2 regions of the Lactobacillus sp. ESL0230 genome follow, and region 2 is predicted to be linked to the other one. Evidence: predicted binding sites of a transcription regulator. Region 2 holds the regulator's gene; the other holds the start of a gene.
The links. The regulator HrcA, encoded in region 2, represses chaperone genes, less so after heat shock. The targets are predictions, from matches to a motif close to TTAGCACTCNNNNNNNNNGAGTGCTAA.
Positions count from the first base shown of each region.

Region 1: a site for HrcA is predicted at 10,680-10,706, ahead of F5ESL0230_RS08105 (ATP-dependent Clp protease ATP-binding subunit). Genes of this name have one in related genera too.

Region 1 covers NZ_REHI01000008.1:336,701-353,568, reverse strand. The annotation lists gene arcA (arginine deiminase) at 1-1,023, shown strand, start outside; gene argF (ornithine carbamoyltransferase) at 1,061-2,107, shown strand; gene arcD (arginine-ornithine antiporter) at 2,110-3,543, shown strand; gene arcC (carbamate kinase) at 3,554-4,492, shown strand; gene F5ESL0230_RS08130 (helix-turn-helix domain-containing protein) at 4,607-5,326, shown strand; gene F5ESL0230_RS08125 (hypothetical protein) at 5,476-5,709, opposite strand; gene F5ESL0230_RS08120 (PTS transporter subunit EIIC) at 5,856-7,157, shown strand; gene F5ESL0230_RS08115 (alpha/beta hydrolase) at 7,150-8,013, shown strand; gene F5ESL0230_RS08110 (ATP-binding cassette domain-containing protein) at 8,016-10,544, shown strand; gene F5ESL0230_RS08105 (ATP-dependent Clp protease ATP-binding subunit) at 10,743-12,833, shown strand; gene F5ESL0230_RS08100 (hypothetical protein) at 13,075-13,584, shown strand; gene F5ESL0230_RS08095 (SLAP domain-containing protein) at 14,490-15,131, shown strand; gene F5ESL0230_RS08090 (branched-chain amino acid aminotransferase) at 15,637-16,662, shown strand.
Region 2 covers NZ_REHI01000006.1:650,194-667,061, forward strand. The annotation lists gene dnaJ (molecular chaperone DnaJ) at 295-1,434, opposite strand; gene dnaK (molecular chaperone DnaK) at 1,513-3,351, opposite strand; gene grpE (nucleotide exchange factor GrpE) at 3,371-3,949, opposite strand; gene hrcA (heat-inducible transcriptional repressor HrcA) at 3,962-5,011, opposite strand; gene ribF (riboflavin biosynthesis protein RibF) at 5,138-6,070, opposite strand; gene truB (tRNA pseudouridine(55) synthase TruB) at 6,090-6,983, opposite strand; gene F5ESL0230_RS04975 (ribosome-binding factor A) at 7,022-7,384, opposite strand; gene infB (translation initiation factor IF-2) at 7,403-10,045, opposite strand; gene F5ESL0230_RS04985 (ribosomal L7Ae/L30e/S12e/Gadd45 family protein) at 10,050-10,361, opposite strand; gene rnpM (RNase P modulator RnpM) at 10,364-10,660, opposite strand; gene nusA (transcription termination factor NusA) at 10,678-11,865, opposite strand; gene rimP (ribosome maturation factor RimP) at 11,884-12,357, opposite strand; gene F5ESL0230_RS05005 (PolC-type DNA polymerase III) at 12,463-16,770, opposite strand; gene F5ESL0230_RS05010 (proline--tRNA ligase) at 16,776-16,868, opposite strand, start outside.

The sequences.
Region 1 (16,868 bases), on a different contig from region 2:
GTTGAAGCATTAGGTCAAAGTTCAGAAATTCGTCAAGAGTTTATTAAGCAATACCTTAGTGAACATGGTTATGAAGCGGGCGTAACACATGATGTCTTGCAAGAATATCTTAATAGTTTTGACTTGCATGATATGGTAACTAAGCTTTATAGCGGTATTCGTCGTAATGAAATTGATTTGGATTTAAAAAATGAAACCCTACACGATTTGGCAGGCAGTGATGCTAATGACCCATTTCTACTCGATCCCCTACCTAATGCATATTTTACAAGGGATCCACAAGCCTCTATAGGTTCAGGAATTACTATTAATCATATGACTTTTAAAGCTCGTCAGCCTGAATCATTATTTACTGAATTTGTGATGAAATACCATCCCCGTTTTGCAGGTCATGTTAATGTTTGGCGCGATCGTAATCATAGTACCCGAATTGAGGGTGGGGATGAATTGGTATTAAACGATCATGTTTTAGCAATTGGTGTTTCACAAAGAACATCATCTAAATCAATTGAAGGTTTGGCACAAGAATTATTTACTAATGATGATAGTCACTTTGATACAGTAGTAGCGATTGAAATCCCACATAATCACGCTATGATGCACCTTGATACGGTATTTACGATGGTCAATAAAGACCAGTTTACTGTTTTTCCAGGAATTATGGATGAAGCCGGGAAAATGAATATTTTTGTTATGACCCCAGATGAAAACGGCAAAATCAAGATGGAACATCACACTGATTTAGGGGAAACATTAAAACAAGTCCTTCATCTATCAGAACTAGATTTGATTATGACTGGTAATGCTGATGATATTGTTGCCCCACGTGAACAATGGAATGATGGATCCAATACTTTAACTATCGCCCCAGGTGAAGTAGTTACTTATAACCGTAATTATGTAAGTAATGAAATGTTACGTGAACACGATATTCTGGTGCATGAAGTTATTTCAAGTGAACTTTCAAGAGGTCGTGGTGGTCCGCGTTGTATGTCTCAGCCTCTGTGGCGTGAAGATTTATAAAAAATAAAAAATCAAATAAATAAAAGGAAGAAATAAAATGGCTATTAATTCAGTATTTCAAGGACGTTCACTATTAGCAGAAAAGGATTTCACTCCAGCAGAAATTCAATATTTAATTGACTTAGGGCTACACTTAAAGACCTTACAGCAAAAAAATATTCCGCATCATTATTTAGAAGGAAAAAATATTGCTTTATTATTTGAAAAAACATCAACTAGAACGCGTTCAGCGTTTACTACTGCAGCAATTGAATTAGGTGCACATCCTGAGTATTTAGGAGCTAATGATATTCAATTAGGAAAAAAGGAATCCGTTGAGGATACTGCAATTGTTTTAGGCAAAATGTTTGATGGTATTGAATTTAGAGGTTTCAAACAAACAGACGTCGAAGAATTAGCAAAATATTCCGGTGTTCCAGTTTGGAATGGTTTGACTGATCAATGGCATCCAACCCAAATGATTGCCGATTTTATGACAATTAAAGAAAACTTTGGTCATTTGCGAGGCTTGACACTGGCCTTTGTTGGTGATGGTCGCAATAATATGGCTAATTCTTTATTAGTAACTGGTGCAATGCTCGGTGTCAATATTCATATTGTGGCACCAGAAGAATTACACCCAACTCAAGAAGTTATTGATTTAGCAAATAAATTTGCTGCGGAATCAGGTGCTAACTTATTGGTAACGGCTGATATTGATGAAGGTGTTAAAGGGGCTAATGTTATTTACACTGATGTTTGGGTTTCAATGGGTGAGTCTGATTGGGAAAATCGGGTGAAATTACTTAAACCATATCAAGTTAATATGGAAATGATGAACAAAACAGGCATGGATGATGATAATTTGATTTTTATGCATTGCTTGCCAGCTTTTCATGACACTAACACAGAATATGGTCAAGATGTTAAAGAGCAGTATGGTATTACCGAAATGGAAGTTACTGATGAAGTCTTTCGTAGCAAGTACGCTCGCCAATGGGATGAAGCCGAAAACCGAAAACATTCAATTAAAGCGATTATGGCAGCAACTTTAGGCAATATGTTTATTCCAGCTGTACCAGAGCTTGAAAAGGCAGGCCACTAGTCATGACTGATTCCAAAGAGCAAGGGATAGCTCTGCCAGCTCTAGTTGCTTTAGTTGTTAGTTCAGCAATTGGTTCAGGAATTTTTGATTTACCATCGACTTTAGCACAAGCGGCTACACCGGGGGCAGCACTTTTAGCTTGGGTAATTACTGGTATCGGTATTTTAACATTGTCTTTAAGTTTAAATAATTTAGTTTTGACTAAACCGGACTTAACTGGGGTATCAGACTATGCTCGTGCAGGTTTTGGTGATTTTGCTGGATTTATTTCTGGCTGGGGTTATTGGTTGTCAGCTTGGCTTGGTAATGTGGCATTTGCAACGATGCTAATGTCTTCATTAGGTTATTTCTTCCCACCATTAAAGTCAGGTAATAGTATTAGTGCAATTATTGTTGCCTCGATTATTTCCTGGGCACTAACAATTTTAGTTACTCAGGGAATTGAATCAGCCGCAGTTATTAATGCGATTGTTACTATAACTAAAATGATTCCAATTTTTGCATTTATTGTAATTGCGCTTATTACTTTTAAGGCAGGTATTTTTACAAGTCATTTTTGGGCCAATATGTCTACCAATCTTATGGGTAAAGTGACGTATACTGCACCAACAAGAGCTGGCATTTTTAGCCAAATTAAAGGCTGCATTATGGTTATGATGTGGGTGTTTGTTGGTATTGAGGGCGCTACAACAATGGCTGCTCGTGCCAAGAAAAAGTCAGATGCAGGTAAAGCAACAATTATTGGTTTGTTTTCTTTATTAAGTATTTATATAGTTGTTTCTATTTTACCATATGGCTATTTGCCGCTTGCTAAATTACAAACAATGCGGCATCCTGTTTTGCTTTATCTATTTAAGGAAATGACGGGACCAATTGGCGGTGCATTTATTGCAGTTGGCTTGATTATTTCCATATTAGGTGCCTGGTTATCTTGGACAATGTTACCAGTTGAAGCTACTTCATTAATGGCTGAACAAGGTTTACTACCAAATTGGTTTGGTAAATTGAATAAACACAGGGCCCCAGCTAATTCTCTTTGGTTAACTGAAATTTTGATTCAACTATTTTTAATTACATTGCTTTTTACAGACCAAGCATACAACTTTGCTTACTCCTTATGTACATCTTCAATTGCTGTTTGTTATGCATTGGTTGGCGCATATGAATTGAAATTAGGTTTAGAGAACAGACATCAGAGCATGATTTGGTGTGGTCTCATTGCTTTAGTTTTTGAAGTTGTGGGGATGATTTTTGCGGGGTTGCAATATCTGTGGCTGTGTACCATTGCCTATGTGATTGGTTTTGTTTTATATTACCGTGCTCGCAAAGAAAATAATCACCCAATTAGTAAGATTGAATGGATTTTTATGATTATTATTGGTCTTTTAGCTTTAACTGCAATTATTGCACTTATTCTAGGTAAGCTAAAAGCGTAGAAAGGAAAGTATGAAAAGAATTGTTGTTGCATTGGGAGGCAATGCCATCTTAACAGATGATCCGTCAGCACAAGCCCAACAAGCCGCATTAATGAAGACAGCGGATTACCTAACGGAGTTTATTGCTAAAGGAGATATACAATTAGTCATCACTCATGGCAACGGCCCTCAAGTGGGCAATCTATTATTACAAGAACTTGCAGGTAGTACCAAAAGCAATCCAGCTATGCCATTAGATACAGTTGGCGCTATGACGCAAGGTGAAATTGGCTTATGGCTGGCCAATGCCTTAAACATATGTGCAAAAAGGCGACAATTATCATTAAATGTTGCAACAATGTTAACTAGAATAGTTGTTGATGAACATGATAATGCATTTGCACATCCTTCAAAACCAATTGGACCATTTTATAATGAAGAAGTGGCAGAAATTGAAAAAGAACACCCTGATTGGCAAATTGTTGAAGATGCTGGTCGCGGCTTTAGAAGAGTGGTTCCCTCACCTAAACCAATTAGTGTTATGGAAGCCCAAGCAATTAATACTTTGGTAGATAATGATGTGACTTTAATTGCTGGTGGTGGTGGTGGTGTTCCCGTTGTTAAAGCGGGAGCTGAAGTTCATGGTGTTGAAGCAGTAATTGATAAAGATTTTTCAGCAGCAAAATTAGCTGAACTAGTTGATGCTGATGAATTAATAATTTTAACCGCTGTAAAATATGTAACTTTAAATTATCAACAGCCAAACCAAAAAGACTTGCATGAAGTTCGCGTATCCCAAATGAAAGAATATTTAGCAGATAATCAATTTGCAAGCGGATCAATGAAACCAAAAGTTGAAGCTGCTATTTCATACGCAGAGTCAACCGGTCATAAAGCTATTATTACATCATTAGATAATGTTTCTTCTTATTTAAAAGATGGTGATGGAACAGTAATTGTTCCAGATTAAGAAAAAATTGCCGAACAGTTACTTGATAGAGCTATTTAATTACCTATTTGCAGATAGTAAATTTATATAAGAAAAAATTTATATATTGATTAGTGAAATAGGAGAATAATAAATATGCTTGAAAAATTTATGCATGAGTGGTTATACGTTTCAGATTATGATGTGCCAGTAGCTGATAATGGCTTTGATGGACGTGCTAAAATTAATGGTGTTGACTTAGATATAAAATATATTGCTGTAGTAGCCTCAAGTGAATATAACAATTTGCCTGAATGGCGATTAGCATTTAATTTAGATAAAAATAAACGCGTATATGTTATGCGGCCAAATAAGGAAAAACATTTTTTAACTAATTTACCTAAAAATATTTTTATTGGTATTGGTAGACCACATTTTGACTTGTCGGGCAGTATTAAAGAAGCGCTGTTTGCTTTAACATTAACGAATAAGTTTGATGCCACTGTTTATTATGATGAAGTGGCAAATATGGCTAATATTATGCATTCAACCTTAGATTATCCAGCTATCCGAAAAAAGCTAAGTCAAATTGATGAAGATACGCAACTAACCCTATGGCTGTATGCCAAAGATCAAGTATCCATGTCGTCACTGGCTAATATTTTAATGGTTCACCCCAAGACTGTAGAATATCGTTTACAGAAAATTAAAACAGTGACTGAACTAGACCCACATAAGGGTATCGATTTATTAACCTTAATAGCAGCATTTTTAAAGGAAAGAACTGATAAATTGCGGATACTTGAAACTGAATTGCAGAGTTTTTCAAATCATATGTTGCCAAGAGATAAAACAACCTCTTTAAGTATTAAGTAACTGTCTAAGCGATTTTTATTAATATCATAAGCCAAATTTAATTTTAATAATAAAAGTCTCCTTAAGAATTCAAATATCCTAGTGTTAAACACTAGGATATTTTTATTTTGTCCAAAAAAAGCAGGAAATTTCCTGCTTGGCTTGCTTGGTTAAAGCTTATTTAAATCATCAATGTTGCTTTGAAATAATTTATTTGAATAGCTTGATTCACTTTCATTGGCTTGCTTCAAAGCTTCCTTGACCTGTGTTGAACTTAGGTGATTAACTAAGTATGCTTTAAGAGCTCTATTAGTTAATTCATCCAAACTAAGATCATTAAGATTGAGATATTTTTTAATCAACATTTCTACATTGGTCGATAATTCAATTTTTTTCTTACTCATTTTTTCACCTTCTAGAAGTTACAGCTATTATAACATTTTGAGTAAAATTACTGTTAAAAAATAAATAAGAACTATACGTAAAATTTGCTGGCTTAGAATAAGTGGCGTATTATTTTGTCTTAATAGCTTGGTTAGGAGTTCAAAAAATGATAGATATCGCTACTATAGTTAAAATTCGTGAGTGTTCTTTTTTTAAAGCTGCTCAACGTACTTTAGTTATGTTAATGCCAATTGCCATGGCTGGTTCATATTTTAAACTTTTGCATAATTTGGTTTTTGCCCCCGACGGACTAATATACAATATTTTTGGTTTAGACCAAGTAATATCAGATCAGTTTTGGTACACGGGTTCATTTATTAGTGCGGGCATGGTGGAAGTAACTTTTGGCATTTTTGGACTATATGCTTGTTACTTTATGGCTCAATATACGGCTCGAATTTATCATAAAGATTCGAGTATGGCCGGTATAACTGCTGTATTATTTATTCTTTTTTGTGCTTATGCATCTAGTACTAATCACAATACTCAACAGCTTTTTTCAGAAAGCTTATTACAAATTAATGCGGTATTTATTGCTCTAGTTATTGGTTATGGGGTTGGTCTTATTTACCGATTTTTGGGTAAAGATTATCAGCCTGTTAAAGATGAAAGTACAAGGACTATTCAAAGCCGGGTTTGGCAAGCTGCGCTTCCAGCTTGTGTTTGTCTCATATTGAGTATTATTTTAGGAATTTTTATTTATGATTTAAAAATTAAACTATTAAATTCGACTAGTTTTAATGAGCTTATTAATCGAGTACAGATTACAAATAATTTATGGGAAGTAATGTTACTCACAGTAGTTATTACTTTTTTAAATTGGTTAGGCATTGGTTTTCCAGTACATGCCCTTTCTGGAACAATTAATAATGCTCATTCTGCAGAAAATTTAACCTATGCTTTACAACATGGCAATTCTTGGCAGGTTCCTTATCAATTTTTGGGTAGTTCTTTAATTAATAATTATGCTATGATGGGCGGCTCTAGTGTTATTTTAGCAATCATTGTCATATTAATGTTACGTCATGAAAATAAAGAAATTGTTTCTTTAACCAAAATTAGCCTTTTGCCGGCAGCATTTAATTCAACTTTGGGCTTTACCGTGGGGCTACCAATTATGCTGAATCCCGTATTTTTGTTACCGAGCATTTTAATTCCATTATTTAATTTACTAATAGCCGCTAGTGCAATTAGCTTACGGCTTATTCCGGTGAGTGTGTATCCAATTTTAAAAGGGACACCAGGGTTATTAGTTCCCTTTTTTGGGACTAATGGCAATTGGGGAACGTTGATTTTTACAATTTTGTTGTTTTTAAGTGACATTGGCTTATTGTGGCCAATTATTAAACTTAGTGAACGGGTAAGCCAAAAGTTAAGTGAGGCCACGCAGGAGAATGTAAATGAATAAAAACACGAATTATAAATGGCTACTCGGATTAGTCGTAATTATGACTATCTTATCTATCCCCAGTTATTCCTGGATGAAAAAAGAAAATAATACTCGAGCAGAACGGAGTAAATCGTTACTTTCGCCCGTAATTATGGTGCCGGGATCAAGTGCAACAACAGAAAGATTTAATCAATTAATTAGTCAGCTAAATAAGACAACTGTGCGTCGACATAGCGTATTAAAAATCACTGTTTCACGTGAAGCAAAATTGTCATATAGTGGTTCAATTGGGAAAAATGACCGCGAACCATTTATTATTATTGGTTTTGCCGATAATCGCGATGGATATGCAAATATAAAAAAGCAAGCTTATTGGCTAGACATAGCGTTTGACTCTTTAATGAAGAACTATAAATTTAATAACTTTAATGCTTTTGGTCATTCTAATGGAGGACTTATTTGGACCTATTGGTTAGAACATTACTATTCACAATATGACAGCGATGCTAAGATTAAACGGTTAATGACTTTGGGGACGCCTTATAACTTTACTGAAAAAAACATAGCCAATCGAACTCAGATGTTAGCAGACTTTATTAAAGGACGTAGTAAATTACCGAAAAGCTTAAAGGTTTATTCGTTAACTGGTGGTAAAAATTATGAATCTGACGGCATTGTACCTGAAAGTAGTGTCGCAGCGGGTAAGTTTATTTTTCAAAATCAAGTTAAAGCTTATACGGCCATAATCGTGACCGGTAAGCAAGCAGATCATTCTGAATTGCCCCAAAATAAACAAGTAATTCAAGTGATTCGCCGGTATTTATTGAAAAAGCCTAACAAATCGGTGAAAACAAATAAAAGAAAAGATGATTAATCATGAAATATAAAGAACAACCAACAAAGATTGAAGTAATTGGTGGCCGGGTTAATAATTTGAAGAATATTAATGTTGAGATTCCCTTGCATCAATTTGTAGCAGTAACGGGTCTTAGTGGCTCTGGTAAATCTAGTTTGGCAATGGGAATATTATATGCAGAAGGCGCGCGCCGCTATCTTGACTCCTTGGCTACTTATACGAAAAGACGAATTAATCAAGTAGGACGCGCAGCTGTTGATGAAGTGCGCCATATTCCATCGGCTCTTGCCTTGCGCCAGCGTCCTGATATACCTGGAATAAGATCAACAGTAGGAACAGTGACTGAAATTTTTAATATTTTACGCCTTATTTTTTCCCGGCTCGGGTCACCTGTTTGTCCTAAGGGACATCGAAATGCCCCCACTATTGAAATAGCGCAGGCCATGGATTTAACCGGCGAGCAAATGGGTAAGATTCATTGTACAGAATGCGGAGTGGAATTTTATGCCTTTAGCGCGGAAGATTTTGCATTTAATTCAGATGGTGCTTGTCAAGTATGTCAGGGTTTAGGGAAGGTTGAACAACTTGATGATAGTAAAATTATTGCTGATGAAAATAAAACGATTGCTGATGGAGCCATTGCTACTTGGCAAATTCCTGGACGCAATTGGATGTGGCGTATTGCCCGTGAATTAGGGGTTCGTACAGATATTCCTTACCGCGACTTAACTAAGAAAGAAAAAGCAATCGTACTTCATGGTGAAGAGAGAAAAGTACCAGTAGATGTTCCAACTTCGACTGGACGTATTTATCATCTTGATGCCTTATATGAAAATGCCTATAATGCAGTGATTAATTCGCGTAAGACTACTAAGTCTGAACGCGGGCTTGAACGAATAAATTCCTTTTATCATTTCAATACGTGTCCGCATTGCCAGGGCTATCGTATTGATCCGACCCGTTGGCAACAATTAGTTGCTGGGAAAAATATTGTGACAGCTGAGCAATTAACTTTAGGTGAGTTGCCCCAGTATATGCAAGCAATAAAGGACTGGTTGCCGGAGTCAATGCAAGACTTAGCTACAAATTTAAGCGATGAATTACTACATCAGGTTAAGCCTTTATTGAAGTTAGGTTTAGATTATCTAAGTTTAGCTCGGTCAGCTAATAGTTTGTCGACTGGCGAATTACAGCGCATACAATTAGGCCGAACTTTAAGGACGGAAACTACTGGGGTGTTATATGTGTTAGATGAACCTTCAGTAGGATTGCATCCTGATAATGTAGCTGGCTTAATTGATATTTTTCACCAATTAGTTAATCAAGGAAATTCTTTAGTAGTAGTTGATCATGAAACTGCAATTATCAATGCAGCTGATTGGATTATTGAAATTGGCCCTGGTTCTGGTAGTCAGGGAGGACAAATTATTGCTCAGGGTACCCCGTTACAAATAAAGCAAAATTCTAATTCGTTAATTGGCCCATATTCAACTGGTAATGCACCGCTGCTTGTTCGTCCAGCGGCTAGTAGAGAACTTTTTTCATTAGGACAAATTGACCTAGCAATCACCCAGCGTTTTAATTTAAAAGACGTACAAGTTAAAATTCCGTGTGGCTTTATGACGGCAGTTACTGGTTTTTCTGGAGCAGGGAAAACCACGTTAATTCTTGATGCCTTGTTATCGGCTTTGCAGGCGCAAAAAGCACATCAACCAATGCCTAAATGGATTAAGCAGTTTAAGGGTAAGACAATTAAAAATGTAATTAGTGTTGATTCTTCACCAGTAGGTAAAAATCAACGTTCTACAGTAGCTACTTATACGGATATTATGGATAATTTGCGTAAATTGTTTGCCCAACAACCGCAAGCTAAGAGTTATAAGTATCGTGCCAGTCATTTTTCCTATAATAATAAAGAGGGAGCTTGCCCAGCTTGTGGGGGTAGTGGTGTAATATCGCTTGATATTCAATATTTGCCCGATATGGTTGAAACTTGCTCACTTTGTGAAGGACACCGCTATAATCAAGATGTGTTAAGGGTAAAATGGCAAGGATTAAGTATTGCCGAGATACTCGACTACTCAGTAGCTGAGCTACTTCAGCACAATTTGTTTCAAACAGAGCCTAAAATTCAAAAAACATTAACAACTTTAAGTCAAATGGGTTTAGGCTACTTGCATCTTGGTGAAGCAACACCCGCTTTATCAGGAGGTGAAGCTCAGCGGCTAAAGTTGACTAGTCATTTGCACCGGCAACAAAAAGACAGCTTGTTTATCTTTGATGAACCGACAGTAGGACTACACCCGCAAGATGTTAGAACGCTATTGCAAGTTTTTCAACAACTTTTAAATAAGCAGGCGACAATCATTACGATTACCCACGATTTAGATATTATGGCTAACAGTGATTATATGATTGACTTAGGCCCGCGCGGAGGAGCGAATGGGGGGCAAATAGTTGCTTGTGGTACACCTGTGGATATTTCGCAAAATAGGCAGAGTTTGACAGCAAAATATTTACGTGCCCAGTTTCAGTTATACCAAAAATAACTAAATAGTAAGCCTTATTTAGGACCTTAAATCCTAATAGATAAGGCTTTTTTGCTTTTGAAAAATAATTGTGGAAAAGTAAGTTACTTTTCTTGCTATCTGTGGATAACCTGCTATAATTACAAGTATAAGAAATTAGCACTCAATGCTTTTGAGTGCTAATTAAAAAATTATAACGAATACAAGGGGTGTTTAGATATGACATATTTTGACAACGAATTTGATAACCTATTTAACGAATTAAACAATTCTTTCTTTAATAGTTCGAGTGATAATAACGGTTCGATTCCTATTCACTATTCAAGCAGTATGAATATGGCACCACAAAACCTTAAGCAAAACGTTCCAACTCAAAAAGAGCAACCAATTGGGATTGACTTAGTTGAACAAGCTAAAAATAATAAATTCGACCCTGTAATTGGGCGCGATGAGCAAATTCAAGCAGTAATTGAGATTTTAAGTCGACGTAAGAAGAATAATCCGGTTCTAGTTGGACCAGCAGGTGTCGGTAAGACCGCAATTGTTGAAGGTTTAGCCCAAAAAATTGCCCAAGGGGACGTTCCTGAAAAAATGAAAGATAAGCATATCATTGCCATTAATATTAATGATATGGTTGCTGGCTCAAGTTTACGGGGTAGCTTTGAAGAACGCTTAAAGAAAATTATTGATGAAGCAAAGAAAAATCCTAATATTATCTTATTTATAGATGAATTACATAATATTGTTGGCGCTGGTTCGACTGATTCGGAAAATAATAGTGGCGATGCAGCTAATATTTTAAAACCGGCTTTAGCTAGTGGAGATTTAAATTTGATTGGGGCGACAACTACTAGTGAGTATCGCCAAATTGAAAACGATGCGGCTTTAGCACGGCGTTTCCAACCAGTTGATGTGCCAGAGCCTTCAACTGATGTGACCGTGAAGATTCTGGAAGGTTTAAAGAAAAAGTATGAAGAGTATCACCATGTAAAATATAGTGCTAGCGCTCTGCGGCTTGCCGTAGAATTATCACAACGTTATATTCAAGGTCGTTACTTACCAGATAAGGCCATTGATTTACTTGACGAAGCTGGAGCAAAGAAAGGACTTGATGCAACCCCTAGCGATGAAGCAGGACTGAAACAGCGTATTAAAACTTTAGAAAATGACAAAAAAGTTGCTGCTCAAAATGAAGACTATGCTAAGGCCAGTGACTTAAAACAGCAGCTTGAAAAATTACGTGACCAATTAGACCATCTTGATGATGCAGATACGCCTAGGGTTACAGATCAAGATATCTATGCTCTAATTGAGGCTAAAACTAAGATTCCAATGAGTGAATTACATGCCAGTGAAGGACAGAAAAACTTAAATTTAGCGGCAAAATTAAAGGCAACAGTGATTGATCAAGACAAGGCAATTGAAGTTATTACTGATGCGATTGCTCGTAAGCAAATTTTCAAAGATAATAATCGTCCAACTGGTTCATTTTTACTTACAGGTCCAACTGGTGTTGGTAAGACAGAACTTGCTAAGCAATTAGCAATTCAATTGTTTGGGGGTGAAAATCATTTAATTCGCTTAGATATGTCGGAGTATCAAGACCAGATGGCTGTGAATAAGCTCATTGGCTCAGCTCCAGGATATGTTGGCTATGGTGAAGGTGGTCAATTGACCGAAAAAGTACGCCACCAACCATATAGCTTGATTTTATTTGATGAAATTGAAAAAGCTAATCCCCAGATTTTTAATGCTTTATTACAAATTATGGATGATGGTCGCTTAACCGATGCGCAAGGGCGAACTGTTTCCTTTAAGGATACGATTTTAATCATGACGTCAAATGCAGGTTACTCAGATAACTTACTTAAGGATGGTCAAGTTGACCATGAGCAGTTGATCAAGGCACTAGAGGCTTACTTCAGACCAGAATTTTTGAATCGCTTAGACGCAATTGTTCCGTTCAATGCACTTACGCCAACCGATATGACAAAGATTATCGATATTTACTTGAAGAAAATGACGCATGTCTTGGCTAAAAAAGACGTCAAATTGGTGGTTTCACCTGAGGCTAAAGCTTACTTTGCACAAAAAGGTTATGACAAGAAATTTGGTGCAAGACCATTACGGCGCGTGGTGGAACAGGAAATGGAAACACCAATTGCTAAACTATTAATGAAGGCGCCAGACACTAAGGAAGTTAACTTCACGGCTGATGGGGCACATGTCTACTTAAACGGGGATGCCATTATTGATATTGATGTACAATCTGTAGATAAGGATGACCAGGCAGAAAGTAAGACAAAATAATGCTGTAAGTACAAAGCGCTAAGAAACTAAATAGCGCCTTGGTAATTACTGTGGATAACAAAAAAGAAGGCTGGTAACAACAGCCTTCTTTTTTTATGCGCGGCTTAATGGGTGAAAGTAAAAGAAAATGACTATACTGCTTACTAAAGTAGCAAAATTTAATAAATTAAATCTGTTATTATTAGCACATATGCTATAATTGTATAGTATTTAAAATGTTTGATATCCAAGAGGTAATGAGATGAAAATAAATAAGAAAATTATTTCGTTAGCCATTGCTGGTGTTGCAATGCTTGCACCTATAACTAGCCAAATTGCTGTAGTTTCAGCAGATACGGCTAATACGCAAACAGACACTAATAAGCAAAATACTAACAAGGCAGCTGTCACTTCAGCTAATCCCAAGAAAGCTGAACCAGAACCAAAGCTGCATAGCATTAGAGAGAAAGCAAACTGGTCAAAGCAACATAAACGTGCCAATCGCGCATTTAACCAGCTAGTTAAGCAAGGGCAAAAGCTATCACCACAGAAACAAGTTGTACTTTACCAAAAATGTTTAAAACACTTTGAGTTGATTAATACTAAATATACTAAGAGGTTTACTAAGCAGTTAAAGGCAGAAATTAAATGGTTAAAGACCCAGATTTTACTAGCAAATGATCATGATGAATTCCTGCCTTATCAAGCAGTAAATAATACAAATAAGCCTGAAAAACCTAAATCAGCAAAAACATCAAAAGAAGTCATTTAAGGCAAAAGATACTTTTAATGATGGAGATGGAAGCCATCTGTATAGTTACGGTGATAGTAATTATTTGAATGACTATCCACAATATAAAAAGTAGCCAATTTATGGTAATAAAATTTTAATTGGACGAGAAATTTAAAACTTTTAAGAAGCGTGGCTGCAAATTTAATGGAAATCAGGGTTACAAAGCACATAACAAAAACTTGCTGAGCGTGACGATAAACTTATCGCTGAAGGAAAATTAAATTAATTCACCTTTTGTTATAGGTCGTTTAATTAACTATCAGAATACTAATTTCACACCGCTAGGGAAACCAAGCGATGTTTTTATTTTGTTAGCGAGGTAAATAGAGTGGCAAGATAAAGGCCATGTAGAATATCACTTTGAACTATAATTAATTGAAAATAAAAAAAGAAATACAGTCTAACTGATTTAGGAATAATTCAAGCATTAAGCTTTAAAAAGTAATTTAGTACTCATGTTTTTTCTCCACCAGAAATTAAACGGTTGCTAGCAGGCGAGGGAATTATCGGCCAAGCTACTAGTAAAAGTGGCAAACCATATTCAGTAATTGAAAAACGTAAAAATTACGTTTATTAAGGGGAAAACATTATTTTGATTTTAAAATAAATTTTTAAAAAGCAAAAAATATAGTTGATACAATATAAGTATATTTGTATTTATAATAATTAATACGCATAATCATGTTTTTTAGTACAATTATAAATATGATTACATGTGTACTTGTATTTGATATGATTTATACAAAATATAAATAAAAGCTATAGGACATCAAAATATAGATATTAGAAATTAATTTAACATATATGTAAACCAAAAAAAGATAATATGCTATAATAAAACAACTTATGTAATATTTTACTATATAAATATTAAAGGAGATAAAATGAACTCAAGAAAAAAATTAGCAACTATGGTTTGTGGAATTGCACTAACTTGCTTTGGTATATCAGCTAACAACCAAGTAACACCGGTTCATGCTGCCGTATCTTCTACACCAAGTGCAGGTAATGATACTTCTACACCAGGTGTAAGTAATGGTACCTCTACACCAGGTGCAGGTAATGATACTTCTACACCCGATGCAGGTAATGATACTTCTACACCAGGTGAACTACCAACACCAAAAATTGGACTTAAGTTATACTTAAATAGAGCCTCATATCAATATACTAAAGCAGGTAAACGTGTACCAAAAAGCAAACTTTCCAAGAAAAAGACAGTTATGAGTAATGGTAAAGTTTACACTATTAAAGGCAAAAAGTATTATTGTATTGGTCATAATAGATATATTAAAGCAGTTAACGTGCTCCCATATAGTAAAAAGCATGATGAACTACTTAAGTTATATTTAAATAGAGCGTCATATCAGTATACTAAGACAGGTAAACGTGTACTAAAAAGTCTGCTTTCCAAGAAAAATACAGTTATGAGTAATCGTGAAGTTTACACTATTAAAGGCAAAAAATATTATCGTATTGGTCATAATAGATATATCAAAGTCGCTAACGTTGTTACCCCTTATTAATGATTAGGAAGATTAATAATTGAATTAGCAAATATACAACTAATTGCCCAACGTAGAGCGGTATTGTAAAAATAGAAAAATACCCTAAGTTCGTTTGAACTTAAGGTATTTTTTATACAATTGTATTTAATTAAACTGCGCATAACAATATAGAGTTGACAGTTTATGTTGAGGTTTAGTTACTTAAATAGTGATTGGAGTAACCAAGAGCGGTTATTTAAGCTAGTTTCAGCAGGCTTTGACCTTTTAGCTTTTCTAAATTTTTACATAGGAGGCTTACGATACTGATGTTTACTGATTGCTTCTTTTTTGCTATTTTTGTATCAATAAGTCTTGAACTTATACAAATAATTAATAATAGGTGGATAAAGTATGAGGCTTAACTAAGCAAATAGTCAAATTGTTTTAAGAATAATCTTTCCTGACTATTGACATTAGGAGTTTTATAGCATAAATTAATCAATAATTAAATTATGATTAAATAAAACAAGTAGGAGAACTTTTTATGAAACAACGAGTAGAAGATCTTGATTGGAAAAACTTAGGTTTTGTGTATCGCGATTTGCCATATCGCTATGAAGCAAAGTACAAAGATGGTCAATGGCAGGAAGGTAAATTAGTCGAAGCTTCAACTTTGACGCTGTCTGAAGGAGCTGAAATTTTACATTACGGCCAGGAAATCTTTGAAGGCCTAAAGGCTTATCGTAGAAAAGATGGTAAGATCAATTTATTTCGTCCGGAGCAAAATGCCTATCGTTTTACTTTGTCGGCGGAGCGCTTGGCGATGCCACCATTTCCAGAAGATCGTTTTGTGGCTGCAGTTAAGCAAGTTGTTTTGGCTAACCAAGAATTTGTACCACCGTATGATAGTGGCGCCACCTTATATTTACGGCCATTCATGGTAGGAACTTCCAATGTTTTGGGCGTTCAAGCCGCCAATGAATATACTTTTCGTATTTTTGCCGTACCCGTTGGCGCATACATTAAGGGGTTAAATCCGGCGGCTTATATTGTCAGTGACTATGATCGGGCTGCTTATGCTGGGACAGGTCAAGCTAAGACTGCTGGCAATTATGCCAGTAGTTTATTGCCGTCAGTTGAGGCGCATCAAAAGGGTTATGCTGATTGTCTTTATCTTGATCCCCGCGAACATAAATATATTGATGAATTTGGTGGGGCCAATTTCTTTGGCATTACGTCAGAAGGACAATTTGTGACACCTAAATCCCCGTCGATTTTGATTTCCATTACTAAAAAATCATTGCTGGAATTGGCTAAAAAGCAAGGCTTAAATCCAGTTGAACGTCAGATTACTTTAGCAGAGGCTTTTGAATTGAAAGAAGCAGGCGCCATGGGTACAGCAGCTGTTATTTCGCCAGTTGGGTCAATCACTTACCAGGGGAAAAAGCATGTGATTTATAGTGAAAAAGAAACCGGTCCGATTACAACCAAGCTGTATCAAGAATTGGTTGACATCCAATATGGTAACGAAGAAGGACCGGAAGGTTGGGTACAAGAAATTAGTGAATAAGGGAATAAAAAAATGGATACGCTATTGATTATTTTTCTCATTTTAGCTTTTGAACTTTTACCAATAGACTCTTGGCTTAATAAGCATAATCTAATCTATGTTACCCCTATTTGCTATAGTTTATTGCTGATTTTGATTTTACTACTTTCCGTATTTGGTTTTGCGAATGCTTTCCATTGGTACGACTATGTAATAGCAAGCATTGC
Region 2 (16,868 bases):
GATTGATGCAATTTTTATTTCTTAATTACTTTCAGATTAATAATTATTTACTATATTATTGTGAAGACTACTTTCTTCTTTCTGTGTAAGACAATTATACCATACCCCCATATTGAAAAAATAACTGCACGTTAGACCTATGTTTCAGAATAAAGTCTTAACATTAACTTTTAAGTAATTATTACTACTAAAATCAATTAAATTAATTATCTAGCAAACATTTTTAAATGCTATGATTTTCATTGACAGTTTAGCAGAATAAAAAAACGCAATAACTAAATTGCGTTTTCTTAATTATTGCAGTTTTTCTTTTAATCTTTCAAAGAAACCTTTTTCTTGTGGGTTAATGGATCCCCCGCCAGCCTTAACAAAGTCAACCAAGGCTGCTCTTTGTTTTTCGTTAAGAGTTTTAGGAATTTGTACTTCGACTGTCGTTATCTGGTCACCACATGCATTACCACGTAAATATGGAACTCCCTCACCTCTTAATGTGAATTTTTTATTAGGCTGGGTACCAGCAGGAATTTTTAATTTTTGCTCCCCATGAACAGTTTTAACTGTAATTTCATCCCCAAGAGTAGCCTGAGCAAATGAAATTGGCACCGTTGTATAAATTGTATTGCCTTCTCGTTTAAAGTCCTTGGACTGTTTTATTCGATATGAAATATACAAATCACCATAAGGCCCACCGTTTTTACCAGCTTCCCCTTGACCTTCATAGCGTAACTGCTGACCATTGTCAATTCCGGCTGGAATATTAACTTCTATAGTGTTTTTACCATCTACAACACCATTTCCATGACACGTACCACAAGGATGTTCAATAATAATCCCTCGTCCATTACATTTGTCACAAACTGTTTGCCGTCGAATCATCCCAATCATCGATTTCTGTGTAACCGTCATATAACCTGTTCCATTACATTTGTCACAAGTAATTGGATGGGTACCCTTTTCAGCACCACTTCCCTTACATGTCCCACAAATTTCACTACGAGTATATGAAACTTGCGTTTTTTTACCAGTAATAGAATCCATGAAATCAATAGTTAGGGTATAGTCTAAATCTTCGCCGCGTGTTGGTGCAGTCGGATCTGCTCGTCGCTGTCCACTAGAAGCGCCACCAAAGAAATCGTTAAAAATATCACCAAAATCACCGAAACCACTAAAGTCACCGTAGCCTTGACCTGCACCACCAAAGCCAGCTTGGCCATTCACACCAGCTGCACCAAATTGATCGTACTGACTCTTCTTTTGTGGGTCATGAAGAACTTCATAAGCTTCATTTATTTTTTTGTATTTTTCCTCTGCACCTGGTTCATGATTGATATCAGGATGGTATTTCTTAGCTAATTTACGATAAGCAGAATTAATTTCTTTATCACTGGCATTTCGATCAACACCTAGCACACTATAATAATCTTCTTGTGCCATCTAAAAGCTCCTTACTTTCCAAAAGAAAAGAACTACTTTCATGGCAGTTCTTTTCTAATTTATTCAATTATAAACCCATTACTTGTCAGGGTCTACTTTATGAAATTCGCCATCGCTAGCTGAACCATCACCTGCATTGCCATTTTGACCATCAGCTTCAGCACCAGGTTGTCCTTGAGCTCCACCATTAGCTTGGTATAACTTAACCGCTAAGTCTTGAGCAACTTTTGATAGTGCATCTTTCTTAGTCTTCATTTCTTCCAAGTTATTGTCCTTTTGTGCCTGCTTCAATTCATCAAGCGCATCTTGAACCTTCTTAATGTCGTCTTCAGAAACTTTATCCTTAACTTCACCCAAAGTCTTTTCAGTTGAGAAAATTAATTGGTCAACTTCATTGCGTAAGTCAACTTCTTCTTTCTTCTTTTTATCTTCTTCGGCATGCTCTTCAGCTTCTTTTTGCATCTTTTGAATTTCTTCATCGGATAAACCAGATGAACTCTTAATGGTAATCTTTTGTTCTTTACCTGTACCCATATCTTTAGCCGAAACGTTTACAATTCCATTCTTATCGATATCAAAGGTTACTTGAATTTGTGGAACACCACGAGGTGCAGCAGGAATATCAGTCAGTTCAAAACGACCCAAGGTCTTATCATCAGCAGCCATTGGACGTTCACCTTGCAAAACGTGGACATCAACAGCAGGTTGATTATCAGCAGCAGTTGAAAAGATTTGACTCTTAGACGTTGGAATTGTGGTATTCTTTTCAATTAATTTAGTGAAGACACCACCCATGGTTTCAATACCAAGTGAAAGTGGAGTAACATCGAGTAAAACGACATCCTTAACATCACCTGAAATAACACCACCTTGAATAGCAGCACCTAAGGCAACAGCTTCATCAGGATTGATTGAGTGGTCAGGTTCTTTTCCAGACCACTTCTTAACTGCTTCTTGAACCGCTGGAATTCTAGTCGATCCACCATTTAAAATAACCTTATCAATATCATTAACAGTTAAGTCTGCATCTTTTAGTGCATTATCAAATGGAATCTTAGTTCGATCAACAAGATCAGCCGTTAATTCATCAAACTTCGCACGAGTCAAATCAGCTTCTAAGTGTAATGGACCGGCTTCACCAGCAGAAATAAATGGAAGTGAAATGTGAGTTGAAGATACACCAGATAGATCTTTCTTAGCTTTTTCAGCAGCATCTTTTAATCTCTGTAGTGCCATCTTATCAGTTGATAAGTCCACACCATTTTCATCTTTAAAGCCTTTAACAAGCCAGTCAATAATCTTATTATCAAAGTCATCACCACCAAGACGTGTATCACCATTAGTGGATAATACCTGAAAGACACCATCACCTAGTTGCAAAACAGAAACATCGAAAGTTCCACCACCAAGGTCATACACTAAAACTTTTTCATCTTCAGCATCTTTATCCAAACCATAAGCAAGTGATGAAGCGGTTGGTTCGTTAATAATCCGTTTTACTTCTAAACCAGCAATTTTACCAGCATCTTTAGTAGCTTGACGTTGAGCATCATTAAAGTAAGCTGGAACCGTAATAACTGCTTCAGTAACCTTCTCACCTAAATAGTCTTCTGAAAATTTCTTAATATATTGTAAAATCATTGCAGAAATTTCTTGTGGTGTATAGGCCTTATCCCCAATTTTGACTTTATAACCAGCCTCACCAATGTGACGCTTAATTGAAGAAATAGTATTAGGATTAGTAATTGCTTGCCGTTTAGCTACTTCACCAACTTGAATTTCACCATCCTTAAAGGCAACTACTGAAGGAGTAGTTCTGTTACCTTCTGGATTAGTAATAATTTTTGGTTCCTTACCTTCAAGAACTGCAACTGCAGAGTTAGTTGTTCCAAGATCAATACCGATAACTTTTGACATTAATAAAACTTCCTTTCAATTATTGTGCAACAACAACCATTGCTGGTCTTAATGTGCGATCCTTATATAAATAACCCTTTTGTAAAACCTGAACGATATAATTCTTCTGCTCATTATTTTCAGCAGCAACCGTTTGAACTGCCTGATGTAAGTTTGGATCAAATTCTACACCTTCAGCATCGATTTCACTAATTCCATGATCTTTCATCGCCTTAATTAAGGAGTCAAGAGTCATTTGAACACCCTTTTTAAGCTGCTTTGAAGCTTCATCATCTACTTCAATTGCTAAAGCTCTTTCTAAATTATCCATTGCCGGTAAAATGTCTTTAGCTAAAGACTGAGATTCATACTTAATCAATTGTGCACGTTCATTATTATAACGATTTTGCATATTTTGCATTTCTGCTTGACTACGTAAATATTTATCTTCTAAATCTTTATTTTGTTCCTGCACCCTAGTTAACTCTGATTTGATTTTATCTTTTTCAGATTCAGATGCTTGTTGATCATCTACTTGAGCTTCAAAATCTTTCGTTTCATCCGTTGCCGGTTGATTTTCTATAAAATCTTTTTCATTAGTCTGTTTTTCTTTACTCACAGTTAACCTCCTTTATTTAAATCTGCCATAATATTCCAGTAGCTTTTTAGCTAATTCATTTCTAAAATATTCTAGTAGGCCAATCACTTGCGAATACGGCATATTATTAGGACCAAGTAAAGCAATAATACCTTTACCATATGACCCTACACTGTACTCTGCAGTAAGAAGACTATAATCCTTCAATAAATCATTAGATAATTCCGAACCTAAACTAACTCTTATGGGTGAGTGACTATCACTTGAGTTCACTACATTAGTCATTAAATTCGAAACTAAATCTTCATGACCCAGTAATTCATAGAGCGATTTCAAACTTGAAGCATCGCTTAGTGAACTGTTATTTAAAAGATTTAGCTGCCCGTCAACATACATTTGCTCACTAGTAGCCTCTTTAACCACATCTTCAACCAATTCAATTAATTCAGTGATATGATGAAGACCAAATTTTTCACTTAAATCTTGACTCAATGAACTCGGGTTTATTTTGTTTAAAGTCTTACCTACCAATTCATTGTTTAGCATTCGCACAGCTTTTTCAACTTCATCGCCACCAATATTATAGGGTAAACGATAAACTTGACTGTGAACATTCCCATCACTGGTAACCAAAATAGCCATAACTTGCCTATTCACTAATGGAACAATTCGAAAACCAGTAATAGTTAAAGAATTACTCTCTGGTCCTTCAGCAAAAGCAGTATAATTAGTCAAATCAGATAAAATTTTGGCCGCCTCTTGAACAATTTCATTAACTTGATGAAATGGCTGGCTAAATTGTAGCATAATTCTATCATATACTGATGCTGGCAAACGTAATGGCTCAACTAAATTATCTAAATAGTACCGATAGCCATCAGTTGATGGTAAACGGCCACTAGATAAATGAGTTTTTTCAATTAAGCCCTTGTCTTCTAAAAGAGCCATTTCATTACGAATAGTTGCACTGGAAACTTTAATTGGCAGTTGGTTCATTACAGTTTTTGAACCGACAGGATCATGTGTCTGTGTAAAATTATTAATAATTGTTTTTAAAATTAATTCTTGACGTTCGGTCAACATAAATATCGCCCTCACTTTTAGCACTCTTATTTGCTTTGTGCTAACAATTATTATGATACTAGTATTTAGCAGAATGTCAAGCTGAGTGCTAATTATTTTAAAATAAATTTTTGCAACAATTTTAACTTATCTGTACTGCTCAAAATAGTCTGTAATCTTTAATTTATCCTGTTTCATTTGCTCTTTTAGTTGATTTAAATTAGCAAACTTTATTTCTCCGCGTGTATACTTATACCACTTAATTATTATCTTTTGGTCATAAGCCTCTTCACTAAAACCAAATAAGTTAGATTCAATATATATTTTTTGGGCACTGTTAATTGTTACATTATAGCCTACACTAGTCATTGATTCATACCACTTACCATTAATCATTGTCCTCGTAGCATAAACGCCAACTTTAGGAATCACCTTATTCTCATCCCAAACTAAATTAGCAGTTGGAAAGCCCAACTTGTGACCATTACGCAGTCCGTGCCCAATATAACCGGACATGACATAAGGTGTGCCAAGTAAGTCTTTAACTAAGTCCATTTTTCCATTTTTAATAGCTCTTTTAATCTCTGTTGAGCCAATTTTTTGGTCATTGTATGTTTGTTCCGGAACCGTAATAATCTCAAATCTGTTTTGCGCAAATTTAGGTAAATTCTGCATATTGGCAATATTTTTAGGTCCATAGGTATAATCAAAACCAGCAACAACAGTCTCAGTATTAAGTTTAACAATAATATTATCTACAAATTCTTGAGCACTTACTTTGCTAAATTGCTCATTAAAATGCATCACCAACAAATAATCTACTCCAAGCTGCCGCATTTTATATATCTTTTCATCTAGGGTATCAATATAACTCACTACTTGGTTTTGATAGACCTCCTTAGGATGCCGATCAAATGTCATTAGCACTAAGGGTAAGCCCTTACTATTGGCAGTGTTCTTTGCGACCTTTATTAACTGCTGATGTCCACGATGAACACCATCAAAAAAGCCGAGAGCCAATACAATTTTACCCGGGACAATATTCTTTTTAACTGGATAAGATAAATGAATAATTTGCACTGTTGAACCTTCATTTCATCTAATTATTTTGCAAAAGCATTAATTCAGGACGGTACATTGTACCTCTGGCTTGATAAATCGCCTTAACTTTATTATTGTACCTTAATGCAACTTTTTTTGCATTCGTTTTCAAAGCAATTGCTGCCCCATTTTTTACCTTCAGCCATTGATTTTCGTTCAAGTCAATTGTCTGATAATCTTTGAAAAATACTTCGATTGGTTGTATTGCTTTTTCAACTATAGCTGGATTGCCAATAATTTCATCTAGTTTAACAGCTTGACTGAGATTAAAGCCTGAGCTTGCTGTCCTTCGTAAGGTTTGCATTACTGCCGGAACACCTATATTTTCGCCTAGGTCATTGACAAGTGAACGCACATATGTGCCTTTACTACATTCAATTTCAAAATTAAAAGTTTCCTGTCCCTTTTCTAAGTCAAATTGAGGCTCATCAACCGCGTTGTATGCAAAAATTTTAACTGATCGCTTTGGTCGTTCAACCGCAATACCTTCGCGTGCATATTCATAAAGGTGCCTGCCATTTAAACGTACAGCTGAGTAAATTGGTGGAACCTGTTCTATTTTTCCAATAAACTCTTGCATCCTTGTTTGCAGAGTATCTTTACTAATTTTCGTTGTTAAACGTTTAGTTTCGAGCACTTTACCAGATGTGTCATAACTATCCGTGGCATAACCTAACAGGCCTGCACCACAATATTTTTTATTTTTTTGATGCATTAATTCAATCAATTTTGTTGCTTGTCCAATTGCAATCGGTAAAACTCCAGTTACATCAGGGTCTAAAGTTCCCGCATGGCCAATTTTTTTAATATGAAGTACTTTACGCAAATGGTAAACAACATCTGCACTCGTCATACCCTTTTCTTTATCAATTACTAATATTCCGTTAATCATTTCCCTACCTACTAAAAAAGCGCTAACCAGCGCTTTTCTTAATTATTGCGATCTGCATCTTGCTTTTTTACTTCTGCAATTAAACGATCAATCTTACTACCATATTTAACTGAATTATCCCGTTTAAAAATTAATTCTGGAACTTTATAAACAGTTAAAATTTGTCCTAAGAGATGACGCATCATTCCCTTAGCTTTTTCCAAACCAATAGCCGTTTCTTCTTCCTTTTTTGGATTTTCAGAAAGAATGCTGTAATAAACAGTAGCATAAGACAAATCATTGGTACATTCAACTGCTGTAATCGTTACATCTTTAACACGTGCATCACGAATATCTTTTCGTAAAATTTTAGTTAATTCACGCAGAATTTCGCCTTCAACACGACCAATTCTATGTTTCATACTTTGCTCCTAATCACACTATTTTTGTGGCTTAACTTCCTGTTGTTCAACTGCTTCCAGCTCATCGCCAATTTTAATGTCATTATAACCTTCGATTGTTAAACCACAGTCAAAGCCCTGCTTAACAATTTTGGTATCATCTTTAAACCGTTTTAATGAACCAACTTTACCAGTATAGATTACAACACCATTACGAATCAAATTAACATCCGCATCACGTGAGATATAGCCTGAATCAACAAAAGCTCCAGCAATAGTGCCGACTTTAGAAACTTTCCATGTCTCACGCACGGTCAAATTCCCGACAACTTTATCTTCATATGTTGGCTCAAGCATTCCTTGCATAGCGGCTTTAACATCATCAATTGCTTTATAAATAACACTATATAAACGTATGTCGACTCCGCCATCTGTTTCCGCCTGCGACTTAGCGGTTACAGTCGGACGAACATTAAAACCAATAATAAATGCGTTCGATGCGGCAGCTAATGTTACATCGGATTCATTAACTGCACCAACACCAGCGTGAATAATATTAACCCGGACACCCTCAACGTCAATTTTTTCAAATGATTGTTGTAAAGCTTCAACAGATCCTTGAACATCAGCTTTTAAGACAACACCAACTTCTTTCATATTCTCTTTCTTCATTGTATCGAAAAGATTATCAAGGGTTACATGTTGTACATTTTCCCTGGATTGCTGTAATGCTTGTTGCGCCCTCTGTTCGCCGACACTACGTGCTGTCTTTTCATCATCAAAGACAACTATCTTATCAGCAGATTCTGGCACATCATTTAGCCCAGTAATTTCAACTGGCATCGATGGGGTAGCTTTTTCAACTTGACGTCCACGATCATTGGTCATTACCCGAACGCGTCCAAAACGATTCCCCACAACAATCGGATCTCCAGTATGCAACGTACCTTGCTGAATTAATAAATCAGCAACTGGACCACGTCCCCGAGATAACCGAGCTTCAATTACTGTACCAATAGCCTTTTGCTTAGGATCAGCCTTTAGTTCCATTAAATCAGCTTGAAGTAAAATCATCTGCAAAAGCTCATCAACATTTTCACCAGTTTTAGCAGATATTTGAACATAAATGGTATCTCCACCATAATCTTCTGGTATTAAATTATATTTCATTAATTGTTCGGTAACATGTTCCGGATTAGCACCAGGCACATCCATTTTGTTAATTGCAACAATTATTGGTACTTTTGCACTTTTAGCATGATCAATTGCTTCAATAGTTTGTGGCATTACTCCATCGTCAGCTGCAACAACTAAAACAACAATATCTGTTATTTCTGCACCACGTTCACGCATATTTGAAAATGCCGCATGACCTGGAGTATCCAAAAACGTTATTGGCTTATTATCTATTTTAACTTGATAAGCTCCAATTTTTTGAGTAATACCACCAGCTTCGTGTGCTGAAACTTGTGTATGGCGTAAGCGATCTAATAAAGTTGTCTTACCGTGATCAACGTGTCCCATAATTGTAACGACTGGTGGGCGTTTAACTTGTAATTTCGAATTTTGCGAAGCTTCCATTTGTTTTTCATAAAGAGTATCAATGTCGGAAATATCTTCATGAATTTTTTCTTCAGCGTTAATCCCATATTCAGCCGCAATCAACTCAATTGCATCTTTATCTAATGATTGATTTTGATTGGTCATCACTCCAAGCATAAATAATTTTTTAACAATTTCTGCTGGCTCACGATGCAATAATTTACCCAAATCTTGAGCATTCATCCCGACTTCATAAACTAAAGTTTCTGGCAATGGGCGCTCTTTGCGTTGAGTTGGTTGTTTTTTAGGTAATTGTTCAAATTGCCGCTTTTTACCCTTATTTTTGCGTTTTTCTTGATGCTTTGAAAAATTATTGCCAGCGTAATTTTGGCTTTTTCCCTTACGGCCAGGCTTACCAGAATTGCGAGTATGACCATTACCACGCCGATTCTCATCTTTCACAGGCTCTATCGCGGTATTATCTTCAATAACTCGGTGCTTATTAACCGAAGAAGACGCCTGATTTTGTTTCATTCTTGCTGGCGAAGGCTTAATTATTTTAGGACCGACTGTCTTAGGAGTAACTGCTACTTTTTTAACAGTTTGCTTTTCATTTGAACTTATTTTTTTCACTTCTTCTATTTTTTTAGTTGGCTTTTCTTCATTTGACTTTTCAAAATCATGCCGACTAACCTGTTTTGTTTGCTGATTTAATGAATTTTCTTCAACTCGCTGTTTTTGCTTTAATTGCTTTAGCAAGTCTTGTGCTGCCGGCTTAGACGCTTTTTCATTATGATTTGTTTTGATCTTTTGCTTTTTGTTTGCTTGATCACGATGAACCTGATCATTTACACGATTAGTATTCCGCTTTTTGGTAGTCTTTTTTTCATCAACCTTTTTTTCGTTTTTACGAATTGAAGTTACAGAAACTTTGATTTTACTATTTTTCAAAGCGGATTTCTCTTCCTTTTTAGTGGGAGCGGGATTTTGAAAACTACCCTTTATCTGATTCACTTCTGAATCTTCCAATGATGACATATGATTCTTTACATCGAAGCCGAGTTCTTTCGCTTTATTAACCACAACTTTATTCTCGATGCCTAACTCTTTTGCAATTTCATAAATTCTTGTTCTAGTCATCCAATCACACTCCTTCATTAATCTTTTGTACTAATGCTTTATAAAAACCAATATCAGTAATACCTAATACTTTACGCTTTTTGCCAATTGCATGTGAAATTTCATCACTATTAAAAGCAGAAATAATACTTATCCCACTTTTGGTAGTAATTCTATTGATCTTTTCACTTGTACCTTCATGGCAGTCATTAGCCAAAATAACAACTTTGATTTTCTTTGCTTTGAGCCCCACAAGAACAAGTTCCTGACCTGAAATTATTTTCCCAGCTCGCTCCGCAAGACCTAGCAAATTCAACGCTTTTTGTCTACTTTGCAAATCTAACTATCACCAAATAATTCTTTTCTTGCCTTTTGATGATCGACATAAGCATATAACTCGTCATAGAATGCTGCTGAAATTTTAGTTCCGAGACTGCGATCTAACACGCCTTTTTCTTGTGCAGACTTAATTTTAGTAGGATCTAATGAAACATAAGCACCACGACCTGGCTTTTTACCAGTTGGGTCAACAAAAACATTTTTTTCTTTATCAATTACAATGCGAACTAACTCTTTTTTAGGTTGCATACTATTAGTTAATAAATCTTTTCGCATTGGAATCTTTCTTTTTTTCAAAAAAATTCCTCCTTGCCTTATTCATTATCAATATGCTCATTTATTTCTAAATTTTGCTTAGTCTCTTGTATATCACTCAATTGGTCTTCATGGTCAGTACCTGATTGCTTCTCATTTGATACAGAGTCAGTGCTTTCTTCTGTATTGTCATTTACTTCATCAACAAACTCAACTTCAGATTCTGGTCTAATGTCAATTTTATAGCCAGTTAAGCGTGCAGCTAAGCGAACATTCTGCCCCTTCTTACCAATAGCAAGTGATAATTGATAATCAGGTACAATTACCAATGCACTTTTTTCATCTGCTTCATCGCTAAATTGAACTGCAATAACTTCTGCAGGATTTAGGGCATTAGCAATAAAGTCTGACGGATCTTGCTCGTAATTGACAATATCAATATTTTCACCATCAAGTTCATTAACAACATTTTGCACACGTGTACCACGTTGACCAACACAGGTTCCAACAGGATCAATATTAGGATCATTTGATTTTACCGCGATTTTAGTTCTATCACCAGCTTCACGCGCAATAGAAATGATTTCAACCGTACCATCAAAAATTTCTGGGACTTCCTGTTCAAATAATCTTTTAACCATATCTGGTGCAGTTCGTGAAACTGTAATTTGAGCTCCTTTGGAATCAGAACCAACATGAGTTACTAGTACACGAATTTGATCTTGAGGATTATAAATTTCATTTGGCATTTGATCATTGCGCGGCATAACAGCTTCTACATTACCAATTTTAACATAGACAAAGCGATTATCACGTCTTTCAACTGTTCCAGTAATTAATTCATCTTCGTACTTTGAATATTCACTAATTATCTGATTTCTTTCAGCCTCACGTAAATGTTGCATGATAACTTGTTTGGCTGTTTGAGCTGCAATGCGACCGAAGTTCTTTGGTGCAACTTCAAAGCGAATTGTATCCCCTAATTCATATGCACGGTTGATTGCTAAAGCATCTTTTAAACTAATCTCTAGTCGATCATCATGAACTTCTTCCACAACAACCTTCTCAGTCATTAACCTAAAGTCGCCCTTACGTTCATCAAATTTAACTACAACATTAGTTGCTTGGTTATAATTCTTTTTATATGCTGCAACGAGGGCTGCTTCAATTGCTTCAACAATCACCTCTTGCTTAATACCTTTTGTTTCTTCTAAAGTAGCAAACGCCTCTAGCATTTCTTTAGACATAAGTTTTAATCAACCTTTCTAAAATTCAATTGCAAATCGAACATTTGCAACTAGTTTACGGGGAATAGTTAACTGCTTCCGCCTTGTTTTAATTTTAATTTCCAATTTTATCTCGTCATTAGTATACGACTTTAAAATACCTTCATATTCTTTTTGGTTATCGATTTTTTGATAAAGTGCAATGTGAATGTAATTATTCAAAGCCTTTTGCCAATCATTACTAGTTTTTATTGGTCGCTCAATACCAGGAGAAGAAACTTCTAAAATATAGGGGTCAGGAAATGGATCAGGCCTTAATTCATCTAACTTAGTAGAAATCAGCTCACTAAGACCAGCAATTTCATCCATATCAATTCCATCATCTCGATCCACATATATGCGTAAATAACTTTGTCCTTTTTCTTTCACGTATTCACTATCTACCAATTCATCTCCACGTGACTTTATAATTGGGATAATTTCTGCAAGAACAGCTTCTTTAACTTTCGCCAAGTACTTTCCTCCGTAATAAAAAGAGTGAGCAATCAATGCTCACTCCGAATCACTTATTCGAACTTCTTTGTTAATTATATCATATTTATACTAATACTGCAAAAATCAAAATAGTGATAGTTGATTTTGATCAGGCAAGCCCTCCAAAACACCATTTTCTTCTAAATAGTCCATGATTGTCTGCGATACTTTGCCTCTTTTTGCCAAATCTTCTTTTGATAAAAATTCTTGTTCTGCTCGTGCAGCAACAATTTGTTTTGCAGCATTTATCCCTAAGCCAGGAACGGCATTAAATGGCGCTAAAATTGTGTGTTGGTCAACAATTGTAAAATTAGTTGCTTCAGATTTATTAATATCAACCATTTTTATACTAATGCCACGTTCAAGACACTCATTGGCAATTTCTAACACAGTTAATAGACTTTTATCTTTAGCAGAAGCATCATTACCTTTGGCTTGAAGGTCACTCATTGCCTTTTTAACAGTATTTTTACCATGACTCATTGCTACTAAATCAAACAGATCAGCCCGAACTGAAAAATAAGCAGTGTAATATATTTCAGGATAGTAAACTTTAAACCAAGCAATTCTTAAGGCCATTAAAATATAAGCAGTAGCGTGGGCCTTCGGAAACATATATTTTATTTTCAAACAAGACTGAATATACCAACTAGGAATTTTATTATTTTCTTGTAAAACAGCCATGTCTTCCTCACTGATACCACGACCATGCCGAACCGATTCCATAGTCGAAAAGGCAACTTCAGGTTTAACACCCCAGTGAATAAGATCTGTCATAATATTATCACGACAACCAATTACATTTTTTAGTTTGCAAGTACCATTATTAATTAGTTCTTCTGCATTACCTAACCAGACATCCGTCCCATGAGAAAGACCAGAAATCTGTAATAGTTCGGAAAAAGTAGTTGGCTTAGTTTCTTCAAGCATACCACGAACAAATCTCGTCCCAAATTCTGGTACTCCTAAAGTTCCAGTTTTAGATTGTATTTGCTCTGGTGTCACTCCTAAGATATCAGGACTAGAAAATAATGACATAACACCGGGATCATCAGGTGGAATAGACAGTGGGTCTACTCCTGATAAGTCTTGAAGCATTCTAATCATCGTTGGATCATCATGCCCTAAAATATCAAATTTCAATATATTGTCATGAATCGAATGAAAATCAAAATGAGTTGTTTTCCATGTTGCATTAACATCATCTGCTGGGTATTGTACTGGAGTAAAATCATAAATATCCATATCATCCGGAACTACAACAATACCAGCTGGATGTTGCCCAGTTGTTCGTTTTACTCCGCTGACTCCTGCTGCTAAACGATCTAATTCTGCTCTTCGCAGATTTAACTCTTTTTCATCATCGTAATGTTTAGCATAACCATATGCTGTTTTATCTGCAACTGTCGCAATTGTCCCAGCTCGATAAGAATTTACGGGGCCAAACATCACCCGAATAAAATTATGTGCCACTGGTTGATAGTCACCAGAAAAGTTCAAATCAATATCTGGAACTTTATCTCCGTGAAAACCTAAAAAAGTGGCAAAAGGTATATCCTGGCCGTCTTTGACCAAATCTGTATCACATTTGGGACACTTTTTATCAGGTAAATCATAGCCAGAACCATATTCACCATTCTCAAAAAATTGGGAATATTTACATTTCGGACAACGATAATGCGGCGCTAGTGGATTAACTTCCGTAATTCCAGACATTGTTGCAACAAGACTAGAACCAACTGAACCACGTGAACCAACTAAATAGCCGTCTTTATTTGACTTAGCAACTAATCGTTGTGATATTAAGTAAATGACTGCATAGCCATTCGAAATAATCGAATGCAATTCCATATCAACACGATCTTGGACTAGCTTGGGTAGTGGATTGCCATAAAGCTCATGTGCTTTATCATACGTCAGCTTTTTCATTTCTTCATCAGCATTTTCAATATGTGGCGGATAAAGTCCATCTTTAATTGGTGCAATTTCTTCAACTGACTCAGCAATTTTATTTGGATTTGTAATAACAATTTCTTGAGCCGCTTCTTCACCTAAAAAGCTAAAAGCATCTAGCATTTCTTGAGTAGTATAAAAATGCAAATCAGGTTGTTTTTTATTTCGATCAGGGTTACCCCTTTGCGCAGAAATTAAAATTGTCCTGTAAATAGCGTCATGCGGTTCAACGTAATGGGCATCTCCAGTTGCAACAACGGGCTTATTTAATTCTTGCCCTAATTGATATATATTACTTAAAATTTCTTCTAATTCTGCTTCATCAGCAATTAAGTGATTGTCAATCATTGCGGCGTAATTTGCAGGTGGTTGAATTTCCAAATAATCATAAAATTCTGCCTTCTTGCGTGCTTCATCATAGCCTTTTTGCATCATTGCAGTAAAAACTTCACCTTCACCGCAGCCAGATCCATAAAGCAAGCCTTCATGGTTTTCAATTAAATCAGATTTAGGGGTACGTGGAATACGATAAAAGTCTTCAGTGCTCGCAATAGAAACTAAACGATACATATTTTTTAAGCCAGCTTGAGTTTGAGCCAATATAGACATATGTTGCGGTCGTGCTCTTTTAAACACTCGACCATGGGCAGCATAATCATTCATTTTTCCCAAATCGGCCTCACCAAATTTTTCAGTAAAGGCAGTAAGTAGTTTAAACATTAAATAACCCGTTGCTTCTGCATCTTGATTTGCTCTGTGATGATGTTCAAGTACAACATTGTATTTTTTAGCTAATGAATCGAGGGTGTGTCGCGTTTGTTCTGGATGAAGGAGCCTTGAAATTTCAAGGGTATCAACTACTGGCTGTGTAATTTCACTCAAATTTGCTCTTTTTAAAGCAGCATTTACAAAACCGACATCAAATTGAACATTATGACCACAAAGCGGCCTTGCACCATAAAAATCCTGAAACTGTTTAATTACAACGTCTTCATCATCAGCAGCCTTTACCATTTCATCAGTAATAGAAGTTAAGTTAATCGTTTGTTCACTTAGAGGGTGATGCGGATTTATAAATTTATCAAACCGATCAATTACTTCGCCATTTTTCATTTTTACGGCACCAATTTCGATAATAGTGTCATAAACTGACGATAATCCAGTTGTTTCAACATCAAAAATTACGAATTCTTGATCTTCATATTTCATTGGCGCAGGATTAAGGATCAATAACGCACGATCATCAATCATATTTGCTTCAAGACCATAAACAATCTTTATACCATTCTTCTTGCCAGCATTATAAGCTTCAGGAAAGGCCTGTACATCTGCATGATCTGTAATAGCAATCGCCTTTTGCCCAAATCGTTTAGCTGCTAAAACAAAATCAGTCGCTGTATTAGTTGCATCAAGCTGACTCATATTAGTATGCAAATGCAATTCAATACGCTTCTCTTCACCTTTATACTTTTCAATTCTCTCAGTATGTTCAACTACTTCAAAAGAAGAAATATTAAAAACAACGTCGTGGCTCCATTGATCTTCAGCTGCAGTACCCTGCATCTTAGCCCAAGTTCCCCGTTTCAATTTACTAATATTTTCTAGTTGATCATCATCCGAAATAAACTTTTTGAATGAAATTGAATCAGTATAATCAGTAATTTCTCCCATATAAATATGAGAGCCGTTTTTAAGTTCCCGTACATCAGTATTAAAAATGTTGCCCTCAATAACCACATTTCTGGTTCCGGCAATAACATCCTTAATTTGAGTTACCGTCATTTTTTTATCAAGTGTTCGGTTACCATAGCGCGTTTTTTTAGTTTGATAACTCGGTTTTTTAGAGTATTCCTTTGGTGGGGTTGCTAAATAAGCCTCTTGCATATTTTGCTCATGCTGTTCCTGTAATTGCTGTAAACTTGCCAAATTACTTTGTGAGCTGGCCTCATCGATTTCCGTTACAAACTTTAAATTGAAAAAGCCGTAATCTCTCATTTCAATTGCTAACTGGTCTAATACCTTTTGTTCCAATAACCCATCTACCACTAAATTGTCAACCGGAATAATCCACCGTCCATTTTCTTTTCGCGGTTGATGGCTTGCAATGAACTCTCGTGCAACTGGTTGCAATAGTTGCGAGGTTTGGACTGCATATTGCCAATAGTCAGTTAAATAATTATCATCTCCGTTTTCTGATCGCACAAACAAATGTGTTTTAACAAATGAAGAAAAGCTTGCCGTAATTGCCTTATTTAGAGCATCATAAGTGGCAAACTTTAACGGTGTAGCAAAAAGAACATGGATATCCCATCTATGCTCTTTAGCGTAAACATCCACGTTCTCAATTTGGCCCTTTTGCAGTATATCCTCATCTTCAAATTGTTTAGGGAAATTAATCTGCTCTAACAGGCGTAAGAAAAGTTCGTTTTTATTCGTCACGAAAATTATCCTAACTCTTTATTTACAAAATCTGCTAGTTCAGTAGTTGTCATCTCAGTAGCCACTTCATCACTTGGTCGCTTAACTTCAATAATTCC